Regions from separate parts of the Lysinibacillus sp. G4S2 genome, predicted to be linked through region 1. Evidence: riboswitches for the same ligand, from Rfam matches in the RefSeq annotation. Region 1 holds a riboswitch; each other region holds the start of a gene.
The links. Region 1 has a riboswitch for lysine ahead of QUF91_RS13575 (transporter substrate-binding domain-containing protein). Riboswitches for the same ligand answer to the same signal wherever they lie in the genome.
Positions count from the first base shown of each region.

Region 2: linked by a shared signal. The riboswitch ahead of QUF91_RS01640 (amino acid permease) and the one ahead of QUF91_RS13575 (transporter substrate-binding domain-containing protein) in region 1 are both predicted to bind lysine.
Region 3: linked by a shared signal. The riboswitch ahead of QUF91_RS20470 (aspartate kinase) and the one ahead of QUF91_RS13575 (transporter substrate-binding domain-containing protein) in region 1 are both predicted to bind lysine.

Region 1 is NZ_JAUCFJ010000002.1:2,633,063-2,635,340, forward strand. Features, by position in the region: gene QUF91_RS13570 (hypothetical protein) at 1-145, opposite strand, end outside; lysine riboswitch at 662-848, shown strand; gene QUF91_RS13575 (transporter substrate-binding domain-containing protein) at 965-1,819, shown strand; gene QUF91_RS13580 (amino acid ABC transporter permease) at 1,978-2,278, shown strand, end outside.
Region 2 is NZ_JAUCFJ010000002.1:263,634-265,911, reverse strand. Features, by position in the region: gene QUF91_RS01640 (amino acid permease) at 1-1,351, opposite strand, end outside; lysine riboswitch at 1,437-1,614, opposite strand; gene QUF91_RS01635 (CynX/NimT family MFS transporter) at 1,766-2,278, shown strand, end outside.
Region 3 is NZ_JAUCFJ010000002.1:4,024,935-4,027,212, reverse strand. Features, by position in the region: gene uvrC (excinuclease ABC subunit UvrC) at 1-634, shown strand, start outside; lysine riboswitch at 850-1,028, shown strand; gene QUF91_RS20470 (aspartate kinase) at 1,327-2,278, shown strand, end outside.

The DNA of each region.
Region 1 (2,278 bases):
AGTGACGGATAAAGCAGTCCAAACGACGGAAAGAAAAGCTGGAGCGACGGATAGGAATCAAAGCGACGGATAGAAAAGCTAGAGCGACGGAAAGAAGAGCCAGAGCGACGGATAAAGCAAACGAAGCGACGGATAGGTTCCCCAAACCTTTACGATATGCTTCAGTAAAAAAAAATTATAGTGCAAAGGATATTATCATTACTGATTAATAGTATCTTTTGGATTACAAAATACTAGTTGAGTATTAAATATTTGCGGATTTACTAATAAATAAAATAAATAAAACAGGCGTGTTGATTAGGAGAATAGGTTTATTATTGAGCGATAAAAGGATTTTTTTGTTGCTATTTTGCTTATGCGTTACTATTTTACTATTTTAACTGATTGTAGCTTAGGGCTACTCAACTCCCACAGGAAAGCTAGTAGTCCGTAGCGGAAATTAACCTCTTCTAATTAATTAGAATGTATAATAATGGTTAATCAACGCAACTGAAAAAAACGATTGTCACCTTGGCAATTGTGCGAATGTAATGGATTTAATAAGGTTAAAAACCTAATATTGTAAACAGTCAGAATAATAATAAAATTATCTTGACGATTAACTTACTTTTATTGTAGTATCTATATATCAATTAAATAAACAAACCTCACATTTGTTCTATAGTGAGGTAGAGGCGCGGTATTTATTAGTTCATTGTTGAGTAAAAGCAAGCGAAGACGCAATGGAGAAGGAACTATCGCCGAAGTATAAAAGGAGCTCGTACTTTTATGCTGGGTCTGCAGTGAATAAGTGCAGGACTGTCCTAGTAAATTTCTTTCCAGGTTTACTAGGTTGTGCTATCTCGTAACATGGAAATTATAGTGAGGATTTGGGCAACTATCAATTAAAGGTAAACCTAAGTTCAATGCTTAGGTCTTTTTTTGTATAGTTGTCTTATTTTTTAACAGAAAAGGGGAGTTTTACATGAAAAGGAAATGGTTGTTATTAATGCTATCTGTAATGACTGTAATTGTGTTGGCCGCTTGTGGCGCTAAAGACAAAAAGAATGAGGCAACAGGTGATGCTGGTGCCGATAAAGGTGGAGGTGGTGAATTCCGTGTTGGGATGGAAGCGGGCTATGCTCCATTTAACTGGACGCAGCAAGATGATGCAAATGGCGCAGTAAAAATTGCCGATAATGCTGAATATGCAGGCGGCTATGATGTGCAAATGGCGAAAAAAATCGCTGAAGGCTTAGGAAAAGAATTAGTAATTGTGAAAATGGAGTGGGATGGTTTAGTACCAGCACTGCAATCAAATAAAATTGATGCAATCGTTGCTGGAATGTCACCTACTGATGAGCGTAAGCAAACAATTGATTTCACTGAAAACTACTATACTTCTGATTTTGTTATGGTCATTAAAAAAGGTAGCAAGTATGAAAAGGCAAAATCAATCCAAGATTTTTCAGGAGCTAAAATCACATCTCAATTAAATACATCTAACTATAATGTGATTGATCAGATTAAAGATGTACAAAAAGAAACAGCGATGGATAGTTTCCCAGCAATGCGTGTAGCATTAGAGGCTGGAAAAATTGACGGCTATGTAGCTGAGCGTCCAGAAGGGATTTCCGCTGCTGCAGCGAACGATAAATTCACATATGTAAAGTTTGAAAAAGGATTCAAAACAGATATTTCAAACACATCTATTGCAGTTGGTTTACGTAAAGATGATGCAAATATGGAAAAAATCAATGAAATCCTAAAAGGTATTTCTGAAGATGATCGCCAAAAAATTATGGAAGAAGCAATTCAAAAACAACCAGCAGCACAATAATATAAATGCACGGGCTGCCTGACAGTCCGTGCATTATCATAAGAATCTCTTAAAATAATGATAATGTCATAGCTAAAAGTTTCATAAACTAAAAGAAACAAATGCTCCAATAGAATACTGGAACGAGCAAGCAACACGACGTTGTTAGGAGGAACATCATGAGTCTTGAATGGATTATTTCTATTGTTGAGAACAACTGGCAAATGTTTTTACGAGGTGCGTATTATACATTACTTATTTCAATTAGTAGTACAATTATTGGTGCACTTATCGGATTTTTCATTGGAATTATGCATACCATCAAGGTTCGTAAAAAGGGTGTAAAATTCTATAGTTTAAAGCTCTTTAATTTTTTACTAACATGCTATGTCGAATTCTTCCGTGGTACACCAATGATTGTACAAGCAATGGTTGTATTTTACGGATTAGATATAGCATTTGGCATTGATATGCATTTTA
Region 2 (2,278 bases), 2.4 Mb from region 1:
CGACTCCGTACCAATCAATTTTATCACCCATAAAGGCCGTGTAGTTTTGACCGATAACAACAATCATACAAACTGTAAAGGCAAATAGCGGACCGAATGGAAATAGCTTCGCTTTATATGGCAGCAATTTCGGATCCAAGCCTTGTACCTCGAACGCTCGACGGAAACGATAATGGCTAAATGCAATTCCTAGCCAAGCAATGAAGCCAGACATCCCAGAGGCATTTAGAAGCCACATATAGACTACACCATCACCAAAGAATGAAGCTAAAAATGCTAAGGAACCTACAGCTAATGTCGCCAATAATGCGTAAATCGGAATACCTCGACGGCTTAGTTTAGCGAAAAATTTTGGTGCATGTCCATCTACTGCTAATTGCCAAAGCATACGAGAAGATGCATAGAGCCCTGAATTCCCTGCTGACAGCATAGCCGTTAAAATGACGGCATTCATCAATGAAGCAGCAAACGCAATTCCTAAACGGTCGAATACTAGTGTAAATGGTGATACAGCGATATCTTCAGACAACAAACGTTCGTCTGTAAATGGAATTAACATCCCAATTGCAGCAATTGCTAAAATATAAAATAACAGAATTCGCCAAAAAACTGACTTAACAGCTTTCGGAATATTTTTACCAGGATCATCCGTTTCTCCTGCTGTTATTCCAAGTAGCTCTGTCCCCTGGAACGAGAATCCCGCTGCTAAGAAAATACCAAATGTAGCAAAGAAGCCACCGTGGAATGGTCCATCACTAATAAAGAAATTCGTAAAGCCTACAGGAGCTTGACCACCTATAATACCAAAAATCATTAAGAAACTGGTGATAATAAAAACGATTACAGTTACAACCTTAATCATTGCAAACCAATATTCACTTTCACCGTAGCTTTTTACCGATAATAGATTGAACATTAAAACTACAGCGATAAATAAAGCAGTCCAAAGTGCTGATGAGCTATCTGGGAACCAATATTTCATAATTAACGATACAGCTGAAATTTCTGCCGCAATGGTAATCGCCCAGTTGTACCAGTAGTTCCAGCCAAGTGCAAAGCCTAATGCCGGATCTACAAATTTTGTAGCATACGTACTAAATGAGCCCGATGATGGCATATAAGCTGCCATTTCGCCTAAGCTCGTCATTAAAAAGTACACCATAACACCGATTAATGCATAGGCGAGCAGTGCACCGCCAGGGCCTGCTTGTGCAATGGCACCACCACTAGCTAAAAACAATCCTGTACCGATTGTACCGCCTAATGAAATCATTGTAATATGACGGCTTTTTAATTCTTTTTTCAACTTCGGCGCTTTATGGCCGAGCTGATTCACTTTTATTTCACTCACGATATAGCTTCCTTCCTTCTTTAAGAGGCAAAAAAAATGCCATCACATGAACGTAGTGATGGCTAAGTTAATCCTCAGTTCTTTCAAAAACGATAGCTCAACACGTTGTTCCAAACGTGACAGTTCTGTTCCTTTCGGAGACAGCCCCAGCATGAGGTTTTCAAGTCCCCTCACACTTCGGCGATATTTCCTTTCAACTAATTTCTCTAATGCTTGTCATTTCCATTAGTATACTCTTAAATAACGCGACCTCTACCTCAATGCAAACTTGAGGCATATAATTATTAAATTTATGATGTGTACTAGTTTAACATACGACCTTTGACATTTCAATAACCTGATTAATGTTCTGTATTTTACGAATTTTCAACCATTTTAAATAATTTGATAAAGTGGTATAGTAGTTCAATTATAATCGTTCTTACAGGGGGGATCAATTTGACTACTGATGAACATTCCAATACTTATCCTAGCAAGAAAATTAGCTGGAGAGGAACAACCTTATTACTAGTTATCGGCGTAATTTGTATTGCCTCTACATTACGGATGCCGCTAACTGTTGTTGGGCCTATTATTTCCTTTATCCGTGAAGATCTTGGCATATCCAATGTACTAGCGGGTTTTCTAACAACAATCCCATTACTAGCATTCGCCATCATATCACCATTTGTCCCAAATGTCGCACGTAAATTGGGGCTGGAATTAACATTATTTTTATCAACTATTCTTTTAGGATTAGGGATTGTACTACGTTCCCTTGGCACAACTGCTTTACTCGTGTTTGGTACTGTGCTAATGGGTATAGCTATTTCATTCGGTAACGTACTTATTCCAGGATTGCTTAAATTGAAGTTTCCCTATCACGTAGGTTTACTTATGGCATTTTTCACAATGTCGATGAATTTGACAGCTGGGCTAGGTGCTGGC
Region 3 (2,278 bases), 1.4 Mb from region 1:
TAGTCATATGCATGGAACAGATGCTGTATCTGCAATGGTTGTATTTATCGATGGGAAGCCATCAAAGAAGGAGTATCGAAAATACAAAACACGCACAGCTGCCAAGCACGATGATTATGGGGCAATGCAAGAAGTAATACGTCGTCGGTATACACGAGTATTAAAGGAAGGTCTACCTTTGCCAGATTTAGTACTAATCGATGGTGGGAAGGGGCAGATGGAAGTTGCGCGCGAAGTATTAGAAGATGAACTCGGCCTAGTCATTCCAATTGCTGGATTAGCAAAAGATGACAAGCATAATACGTCACAGCTTTTATTTGGTGACCCACCTGAAGTAATTGAGTTAAAGCGCACAAGTGATGGATTTTATTTACTGCAACGAATTCAAGACGAAGTACACCGCTTCGCCATTACCTTCTTACGACAGCAGCACGAGAAGCATGCCATTCAATCTGTTCTCGATCATATAGAGGGCATTGGTCCAAAGCGAAAACAGCAATTACTTAAGCATTTTGGCTCTGTCAAAAAAATTCGTGAGGCAAGTGAGTTGGCGTTACAGGAAGCCGGTATGCCTGCTAATCTAGCTAGCAATATTTACGCCTATTTTCATTCTGCAGAAAACACCCACCTCTGAAGGAATGAATTGCGCGGGCACAATTCAAAATCCGGACGCAATTACGCCAAGGCGAGTTGATTTTCAATAAGAGACATTGTCAAAGGATTAGACGTATGCTAAGGTTGTATATAACATTGCTCCTTAATATAGCAATGTTATGTACGGAGCCTTAGTTTTTTGTAGTTTCTATTTATCCATAAACTATAAGGTTCAATTAAATACATTCACTATTTAGTGATGATAGAGGTGCAAGGTTCAAGAGTAGTACATTCGAGGACGAACAAGTCCAGTGAAAATGTACAAAAGGGGAGCTTGCCGAAGTGGAGCATCGTTGTTTCCGATGCTGTGCTGGTTTTACATTTAAGAGATGTAAGACTGTCGATTCTAATCGTTTCGGAGAGCTATCACACATGCGCAAGTTACTTTTATTGTACATGTTATAGGCAGCTTTCACGTTATGTGAGAGCTGCCTTTTTAGCTTTCTGAAGATAACAAGTTATTCCGATAAAGGGATGATGTCAAAAGATTTTTCTGTATGATTGTGGGCCATAAACCATGCTCAACGGAGTAGCCCCCGAGAGCAAAGATACATGCGGAGAGCGTTCTCCGTGAGTGGAATGTACAGTCAAGTACATATTTGGGTGAGGAGCCGCAAAAGTAAGCTACTTTATAATCAGCGAAATGATTAAAAACGAAGGAGAATGGTAAAGATGGCGAGAATTGTGATGAAATTTGGTAGTGCTGCATTAGCATCGACAGAGCACATTCAAAATGTTGCGAAAAGGGCGCTAGCTGAAAGAGAAAGAGGGTATGATGTTGTCGTTGTAACAGCGGCGATGGCGAATATGACGAAAGAATTAGCAAAGATGGCTCGTGATCTATCAGATAATGCGTCTAAGCGTGAACTAGATGTATTACTTTCGACAAGCTCACAACTATCAAGTGCGTTAGTGGCAATTGCTTTGCAGGAAGAAGGATACAGTGCAGTGTCATTAACAGGATGGCAAGCGGGTATTCAAACGGATGATATGCATGGTAATGCACGTATAGATTATCTTGATGTAAGTCGTATTGAGGAACACTTTGCACAAGGACAAATTGTTGTAATTACTGGGGTACAAGGCATCAATTATTCACAGAATATTACGACGCTTGGTAAAGGTGGAGCGGAAACGACGGCTGTAGCTATTGCGGCAGCGTTGGAGGCAGAGCGCGTAGATATTTACACAAATGTGGATGGTGTCTATACAGCTGATCCAAGTCATGTAGCTAGAGCACAAAAGCTAAAAGAAATTTCCTATGACGAGATGCTAGAGCTATCAAATTTAGGATCACGAATTTTACATCCGCGAGCTGTAGAGTTAGCAAAGAAGTTTCAAATGCCAGTTATTATTCGGTCGAGTGTAATCGATACAGTAGGAACTTTATTGAAGGAGGAAGTTGAGATGGAGAAAAATTTAATTGTACGTGGTGTTGCCTATGAGTCAGATGTTATTCGTTTAACAGTTGGTTATGATGCTTATTCTGATGCTTCGTTAGCAGATATGTTCACAATACTTGCAGAAAATCGCATAAACGTCGATATAATCGTGCAAGCAATAATAGATGGATTAAAGCCGACTGTATCATTTACCATTTCAAAAGAGGAGTTTGCAGAAGCAT